DNA from 4 places in the Vibrio sp. Vb0349 genome. Region 4 is predicted to be linked to each of the others. Evidence: predicted binding sites of a transcription regulator. Region 4 holds the regulator's gene; each other region holds the start of a gene.
The links. Region 4 encodes PurR, which represses purine synthesis genes. Its sites were predicted from a motif close to TNANGNAAACGTTTNCNTNA; they were not measured.

Region 1: the regulator PurR is predicted to act here: its motif matches at 1,225-1,244, upstream of R7Q47_RS03720 (inosine/guanosine kinase).
Region 2: the regulator PurR is predicted to act here: its motif matches at 977-996, upstream of pckA (phosphoenolpyruvate carboxykinase (ATP)).
Region 3: the regulator PurR is predicted to act here: its motif matches at 1,114-1,133, upstream of R7Q47_RS16345 (NCS2 family permease).

Annotation. Positions count from the first base shown of each region.
Region 1 covers NZ_JAWOTS010000002.1:89,847-92,022, reverse strand. Annotated here, with positions in the region: gene R7Q47_RS03720 (inosine/guanosine kinase) at 1-1,148, opposite strand, end outside; gene R7Q47_RS03715 (hypothetical protein) at 1,266-1,535, opposite strand; gene mnmA (tRNA 2-thiouridine(34) synthase MnmA) at 1,724-2,176, shown strand, end outside.
Region 2 covers NZ_JAWOTS010000041.1:9,408-11,583, reverse strand. Annotated here, with positions in the region: gene pckA (phosphoenolpyruvate carboxykinase (ATP)) at 1-804, opposite strand, end outside; gene hslO (Hsp33 family molecular chaperone HslO) at 1,141-2,016, opposite strand; gene hslR (ribosome-associated heat shock protein Hsp15) at 2,048-2,176, opposite strand, start outside.
Region 3 covers NZ_JAWOTS010000016.1:8,072-10,247, reverse strand. Annotated here, with positions in the region: gene R7Q47_RS16350 (aminoacyl-histidine dipeptidase) at 1-130, opposite strand, end outside; gene R7Q47_RS16345 (NCS2 family permease) at 1,155-2,176, shown strand, end outside.
Region 4 covers NZ_JAWOTS010000015.1:1,549-3,724, forward strand. Annotated here, with positions in the region: gene torD (molecular chaperone TorD) at 1-216, shown strand, start outside; gene purR (HTH-type transcriptional repressor PurR) at 684-1,688, shown strand; cyclic di-GMP riboswitch class I at 1,976-2,065, shown strand.

The DNA.
Region 1 (2,176 bases), on a different contig from region 4:
TTGCTTGAATTAGGCACATTTTCTTTATGGTATTTATTTGCTGCCATATCATGAAGAACAGCAGATAACGCGGCATCACCTGCGCCATTTGTATTCTTAATTTTTTCTGGGCCACCCATATATGGCGAGATATGCGAGTACACTTTTATTGGCGTCTCGCATGAGTCTTTTTTCGCCGGACGACTAAATTCATAACGATTAAATTCAGCAATTGACCCTGGAAGTAATGGCAAAGAAGTTTCGCGCTTCGCGCTATCTTCCGTATACCCAGCCATAAATAGACCTACAGGACCCGCCGTGCACAATACTAGATCAGCCCACTCCAATGTTTTGTCAGACGCAGCAAGTGGATCAGATTCCCCTGTCAGAGCTTCTGCTTCATCTTCATTCATCGCAACGACAGAAACGTTATCTCGAATGAATTCTTGCCAATATTTAGGATCATCTTGAATAACAAACTTTGTGCCTAGAGTCAGAACAACAGGCACATCATTCTTTTTCGCGTACTCAATCGCTTTCATTGTTGCTTCCGGCATTGGGTCGCCGTCTTTGCAACGTACTAGATATGACGTCAGTACAAGTGCTGATGCATTTTTAAAGATTTTCTCTGGAATGCTATCAGGATGGAGTTGGTTCATTTGCCCTTCGCTGATAGCAAAAGTACGTTCACCGTCTTCTGTGATAAGAGCAAAGCAACGGCCAATTGCACCATCTACACCTTGTAGGTAGTTCAAATCCATGCGGCTTGATGTATTACAAAGATAACGGTAACCGTAGCTGCCAATCTTAATATCCTGGCTCATCACTCCAAGTAGTGTGGAGCGGTCATCCGCTAGCACGGAGTAGTTATGTAGCGTGTTACCAATTGTACCGCCCGCATACTCATTGGTAATCAAGTTCTCTTCTTTCAGTTGCTGGTATAACTCTTCTGCTCTTTCGTCATCGATAACCAGAGAGTGACCTTTACTCAGACCGTACTTTTCAATCACATCCGTTGTAACTTTTGCTTCAATATCAACCAAGGTTTGGTCAATACCAATGATGTGAGTGCGCGTCATCTTCTTGCTTTCTTGTGCTTGGCTCACCAGCGGGTCACGAGCATGAACAGGAAAATAGTGCTTCGATTTGCGTTGTCCAGGAAATTTCATATTGTCAGTCTGAGTAAGGGGATGAAAAGGAGAGCGGATTCTATACCGCTAATAATAAAGCAGCAATAAAAGCGATTATAGCAAACGTTTGCTGACTACTTTTTTCTTTTAGGTGGCTTATTCACCTTCCATAAAGCTGAGATCTGGTAGTTGCTCAAGGTGCTCGCTATAACGCTTTAGGTTGAACTCACCTTCATTCTTCATCACATCAAAAATCTCAATTGACATCGCACATGCCATCATCGCAACCGCATCTTCACGTGGTGTGCCAGTCATCATTAAACGCATAAGGGTTTCTTTTACTTTAAGCGGGTTACCATCTTCGAGCTGATTTTCAACAATTTCAATCAACTCACTTTCTTGCATAAATTGGTTTTCTTCTGTCATTTGGTGTTTCCTCTTGGATTTTGGCCAACTATGCCATATATACCTCTTCTATACTTGCGAAATTACTCGTTCGAATCTTTGTTGAAGAAAAATCCAGCGAAACGAATTGTGATTTCGATCTCGGATCTGTCACCGGTCTGTGGATTCTGATAGAATCTGCATCCCGTTTATTTAAGTGGTGTTTAGTAATGTCTGATAACAGTCAAAAGAAAGTCATCGTCGGTATGTCCGGCGGCGTTGATTCATCTGTTTCCGCGTATCTTCTAAAGCAGCAAGGCTACCAAGTAGAAGGCCTTTTCATGAAGAACTGGGAAGAAGATGACAACGAAGAATATTGTACAGCGGCAGAAGATCTTGCTGACGCTCAGGCAGTATGTGACAAGCTAGGCATCCACCTACACACTATCAACTTTGCTGCCGAATACTGGGATAACGTATTTGAGTACTTCCTTGCTGAATACAAAGCTGGCCGTACTCCGAACCCTGACATTCTTTGTAACAAAGAAATCAAGTTCAAAGCATTCCTAGAATTCGCTGATGAAGTACTTGATGCTGATTACATTGCAATGGGCCACTATGTGCGTCGCTCTTTCCCAGAAAACGGTGAAAAACCACAGATGCTACGTGGTCTAGATGGCAAC
Region 2 (2,176 bases), on a different contig from region 4:
ACCAATTAGCGCACGTTTAGGATCAGTCGACAGGGTCGTTTTACCCGTACCAGATAGACCGAAGAATACCGCTACATCGCCATCTTTGCCCATGTTAGCGCTACAGTGCATTGATGCGATGTCTTTTAGTGGAAGGAAGTAGTTCATCATCGCGAACATACCTTTCTTCATTTCACCGCCGTACCAAGTACCACCGATAAGTTGCATGCGCTCAGTTAGGTTAAATACGGTGAAGTTTTCTGAGTTCAGGCCTTGCTCTTCCCATTTTGGATTAGTGCATTTTGCGCCATTCATTACTACGAAGTCTGGTTCAAATGTCGCTAACTCTTCTTCTGTCGGGCGAATAAACATGTTTTTAACGAAGTGCGCTTGCCATGCGACTTCTGTGATAACACGAATGCTCAAACGTGTATCTGGGTTTGCACCACAGTAACCGTCAACAACAAACAAGCGTTTGTTAGAAAGCTGGTTTGTGACCAGTTCTTTTAGCTCGTCCCACACTTCAGGAGTGATTGGCTTGTTATCATTTTTCACTTGATCAGACGTCCACCACATATGTTCTTCTGTCGTAGCGTCTTTGACGATGTATTTATCTTTTGGTGAGCGACCAGTAAAGATGCCAGTGTCAACGGCAACCGCACCTAGTTCAGTAACCACGCCGCGCTCATAACCGGTTAGGTCTTCACGCGTTTCTTCCTCAAACAACATTTCGTAGCTTGGGTTGCGAATAACCTCTTTTACGTTATGCAGTCCGTGCTTGGTTAGATCAAGTGTTGCAGCCTTAGTATGTTCCATAACGGTCATAGGTGCTCCTTATAAGGATTTTGTAGGGATTTTGTAAGAATGTTTTAATTTTAATCTGCTCACCATGCTAGCAACGGGGCGGGGAGAAAACAGGGAGATAGCTCAAAATTTACCCATGATTTCAATAAGGTTTTAGGTAACCCGTCACATATTGGTGGGAATAGTCTATCGTGCACGCAATCCTTTGCGCTAGGGCAAAATCATTATTAATTGTTTAAAATTAAGCAGTTGTTTTATTACGCTTGAGGCTAGTTATTACGAGGGGTTGATCACAAAAAGGCCAGCATTAAGCTGGCCTTTTGTAGGGTAAATTACGTGCTTGATAAGCTATGTAAATTAATGCAGGGTTTTCTTGTCCGTAGAAGCTTGTGCATACAGTTCAGTGACTTCAGATTCGTCGAACGTATAAGTTGTGCCACAGTAATCACAATGTAAAGAAACTGATCCAACTTCTGCCAAAATGTCATAAATTTCAGATTTCTCAACGGTGATGATTGCGGCACCGCTACGCTCACGAGAACAGCCACAATGGAACTCGACAGGTTGCGGCTCGTACAGACGTACTTTGTCTTGGTTATATAGTCGATACAATAACTCGTTCGCTTCTAAACCAAACAATTCTTCATCTTTTACTGTATCAGTGAGCTGCTCTAGATGTTCGAAATCATCTGGAGAGCCAGTGCCGTCAGGGATCACTTGAATCAACATACCTGCTGCGTGTGCTTTGCCCTCATGCTCACCAGTGCGGATCCATAGGCGCGTTTTTAACTGCTCTGAGTTTGCAAAGTAGCCTTCTAGCACTTCTGCTAAAGTGTCACCTTCTAATCCAACGACACCTTGGTAACGCTCGCCGTTTTTCGGTTCGATAGTGATCACAAGGTAGCCCTTACCCATTAGATCGTGAATGTTTGCGTCATCGGCAATATCGCCTTCCCAGCGAGCTACGCCACGAACACGTTGGTTATGGTCACCGTTGATAACGGCAAGAGACACAGGACCGTCGCCTTGTAGCTGGATGGTGATTGAACCTTCGAACTTAAGAGTGGCAGTTAAAAGAGTAGTTGAAACGAGTAGCTCACCCAGCAGTTTCTCTATTGCTACCGGATATTCCTTGCTGGAGATAACACGTTGGTACGCTTCATCCAATTGTACCAACTCGCCACGTACTGAAAGATCTTCGAATAGGTAGCGGTTTAAAACATTATTTGCCATGGAGTGCTTTCCTCGTTGGTAATTCCGGCTTTTATTGGTGTTTGAACTTAATGATGTCTCGGCGCTGCTTTTTATCTGGGCGGCGTTCCGGACTTGGGTTGTGGGCATTAAGCTTACGTTGAGTCGCGTGTTCCTCACGTTTCGCTATACTTTCATTAGT
Region 3 (2,176 bases), on a different contig from region 4:
CCCAGTTGATAATGTACTGTGCTAATGCTTCTTCATGTTTCGATGGATGAGGGATAGAACAAATCTTATCGAAAAACTGCCAAAGTGGAGCAGGTGATAAGGTACTGATCTCAGAATGGAACTCAGACACGGAGGACTCCTTTTGATGTGCTTTGCCAAATATATACCGTAAAAATATTGTCAAGGTAGCATTAAATGCTAGACGATTTGGCCTTCAAATTGCCGTTAGCATACCACCAGATAAGGAGTACGAGTAGTCGCGATCACAAGGATTTCTCTCAGAACTGTCACAGTTTGTGAATACAATAACAAGCACTATGTGTTCTCTATCATACATTCTGAAAGTGGCTTTATTTTTTAATTCATAAAATTGTAATTTAATTACATATAAACTTTGATAAAGGTCAATTTATGTATTTTTTGTGATTCCAATCACTAAAATGCTTGTAATTAAATTTCTTGGTGGTATATTTGTAACCAGCTTCTGAGAGAAGAATGAAATGCTCAAAGGATGAGTCCGTTTTATCGCCTCCAAGGAACCGAGAAATCAACGAATGTTTAATTGATTTAAAAGGTGATAGTTATGAAAGGTTTACCAAGTACAATGTTCTGGAATAGCAAGTCTGTTTACACCGGTAACTTTGTATACCCAACAAGCTTTGGCTACTAAGTGAAGTCAACGCATGTGACTCGAACAGTTTGTTCACCCCTATAAATTGGAATTTTTTTTCAGTGATAGTGCTGACATGATTCACCGCCACCCAAATTGGGTGGCGTTTTTTTATCTCTATTTTCTCTTCCTGACTCACTTATTGCCATCAAAGCCTTCTTCTATTCCCCATTCTTCGGTTTTATCGACTTTTCCATCAAATCTGTTAGATACCATGTTAAAAATGGGCCTTTTTCATCTGAAAGTTTAGTACATTGCTCAGTTTTTATTCTCTTTTAGGGAACTGTGTTATCTAGGTTACCTATTGTTTTGTAAGAATATATTCCTTTGCCTACTTTGATAGGTTAGAGAATGTGTTTCATATCCAAAGAAAAAAAACGCATTAGAGTGAAGATTCTATCTAGAATTTGCTATTTGATAACTTTATAATTCCCGCCAATCGATTACGCAACCGTTTACTTTTTTACCTTTACAGGATTCGATCATGCTCGAGAGGCTTTTTAAACTCAGTGAAAATGGCACAAATGTGCGTACTGAGATCATTGCAGGTGTTACGACCTTCCTAACTATGGCTTACATTATTTTTGTAAACCCAGCGATCCTGTCGGATACCGGTATGGACCGTGGTGCCATTTTTGTCGCGACTTGTCTTGCTGCCGCAATCGGCTGTTTTATCATGGGATTTGTTGCCAATTACCCAATCGCACAGGCACCAGGAATGGGCCTGAACGCATTTTTTACTTACTCTGTTGTATTGGGAATGGGTTATACGTGGCAAGTTGCGTTGGCGGCTGTATTTGTTTCTGGCCTTCTGTTCATTCTTTTAAGCGTATTTAAGATCCGTGAGTGGATTATTAACTCGATACCGCATTCTCTACGAACAGGTATTTCAGCTGGTATTGGTCTTTTCTTAGCGTTTATCGCATTAAAAAATGCAGGTATCGTCGTTGATAACCCAGCGACATTAGTTTCTATGGGAGAGATCACATCATTGCCATCTGTATTGGCCGCGATTGGCTTCTTTCTTACGATTGCACTGGTTCACCGTGGTGTGAAAGGTGCGGTGATGATCGCCATTCTTGGCGTTACAGCGCTTGGTCTTCTATTTGGTGATGTGCAGTGGGGCGGTATTATGTCAACGCCACCAAGCATTGCGCCAACTTTCATGCAACTGGATTTCTCTGGTTTGTTTGAAGTAGGCATGATTTCCGTCGTATTTGCTTTCCTATTTGTCGATTTATTTGACACCGCAGGTACGCTCGTTGGCGTTTCTCAAAAAGCAGGTCTAACTGATGAGAATGGCAACATCCCTCGTTTAAACAAAGCGTTACTTGCAGACTCAACAGCAACGTCAGTAGGTGCATTACTTGGTACCTCTAACACGACATCTTATATTGAAAGCGTTTCTGGTGTGGCTGCGGGTGGGCGTACTGGTCTAACAGCCGTGGTTGTTGGTGTACTGTTCCTACTTGCTCTATTGTTCTCACCACTTGCGGGTATGATCCC
Region 4 (2,176 bases):
AACATGATTATCCGCTCAAACGAGCTTGAACAAGAAAAACACATGGAAGAAGCCTTCGTTAAACAAAACGACTTTATCCAGCAACAATTGATGTCTTGGTTACCTCAGTTTTCAGACAAATGTAAAAAATTCGATGAATTTGGATTTTACTCAAGTGTCGCGAAACTATTAGTTGCATTTTGTAAACTAGACAGCGCCTACCTTCTTGGTGAATAATTGCCGCCTATTTTTAGGGAGCCTGCCTATCGGGCTTCCTGTGTGCCTGAAAGTGACCGATTGTAAGTAACTTGGGTATAATATTCGTTTGCCTTAACTTAGCGCAAAGACGCTTGGTTATTTAGCAGTCAAAATGTGACTTCAAATACACAAATCTCTTGCTGAAAACATTGCTAGTCAGTCCACATAGGGCTAAAATGTGAGCGCAAACGATTAAATATGATTTATATGTAAACCGCTGAAATATAGCGGTTTTTGTGTTTTCTTAACAGGTTGATGGCAATTTCTCATCAGATAGAAAAAGATAAAATTCATCGACCGATGCTGCTACGCACCCTTTTGTCGCACTTGGATCAACCGCTGCCGAGACACTTAGCGCCAATTTTAGATTGCTAGGTGTGAAACCATTAGAGCATCAGGTACATCCAATACGACATATTTCAGTAGCTCGATACAGGACACCATTTATGGCCACGATAAAAGACGTTGCTCGCTTAGCCGGCGTTTCCACTACGACAGTTTCGCACGTTATCAATAAAACGCGTTTCGTTGCAGAAGCAACGCAAGAAAAAGTAATGAAAGCCGTTGACGAGCTGAATTACGCGCCAAGTGCCGTTGCACGCAGCCTAAAATGCAACTCAACTCGTACTATTGGCATGTTAGTAACGCAGTCAACCAACCTATTCTTCTCAGAAGTGATTGACGGGGTTGAGAGCTACTGTTACCGCCAAGGCTATACTCTGATTTTATGTAACACAGGCGGGATTTACGAAAAACAACGCGATTACATTCGTATGCTGGCTGAAAAGCGCGTTGATGGCATCCTAGTGATGTGTTCTGACTTAACCGAAGAACTAAAAGAGATGCTTGACCGTCATGCGGACATTCCTAAAGTGGTCATGGATTGGGGCCCAGAGAGCTCGCAAGCAGACAAAATCATGGATAACTCAGAAGAAGGTGGCTACATTGCGACCAAACATCTGATTGACAATGGTCATACGGATATCGCTTGTCTAAGCGGTCATTTTGAAAAGCTTGCTTGCCAAGAGCGCATTGCAGGTTTCCGTCGCGCAATGAGCGAAGCGAACCTAGCTGTAAATGAAGACTGGATCCTTGAAGGTAACTTTGAATGTGATACGGCCGTATTAGTTGCAGATAAAATTACCGCAATGGACAAGCGCCCGACGGCGGTATTCTGTTTTAACGACACAATGGCTCTAGGCCTAATGAGCCGCTTGCAACAAAACGGGATCAAAATTCCTGAAGATATTTCAGTGATCGGCTACGACAACATCGAGCTTGCAGAATACTTCTCTCCACCGCTAACGACTATCCACCAACCTAAACGTCGTGTTGGTAAAAATGCATTCGAAATTCTACTTGAGCGTATCAAAGATAAAGAACACGAAAAACGAATTTTCGAAATGCAACCTGAGCTTGTAATTCGAAATACTGTGAAAAAAATGAACTAAATTTTACTGTATTTAACCGTGTTAAATAAGCGCTCTACAGGGGCGCTTATTTTTTTGGGAAAATTAAGCATTCTCTAATACTTCACACCGCTCTAATAACAATTGACTAACGTTAACTCCCTGTTTTATATAAATGTAATATATATTAAGAACTCCTTTTCAAAGGCCAATTTGCACCTTTCCATATGCAAAATAGAGCATTCAATCTATCATTTTTATTGAACCAAAATCACACTTTTAACGCTAAACCGTGATGTTAATTCAATATAAGAAGTATGCTCATTGTGTCACGCACAGGGCAAACCATTCGAAAGAGTGGGACGCAAAGCCTCCGGCCTGAACCATATTACGATATGGAAGGTAGCGGGGTTACCGATGGCAAGTGTGTAAGCAATGACTTTACTCTGTAATGACATTGTTTTTACGCATGTTTGCTACTCTCTCGGACCTGACTTTTGGTGGCGTAATATTAATTACACCGAGATAAC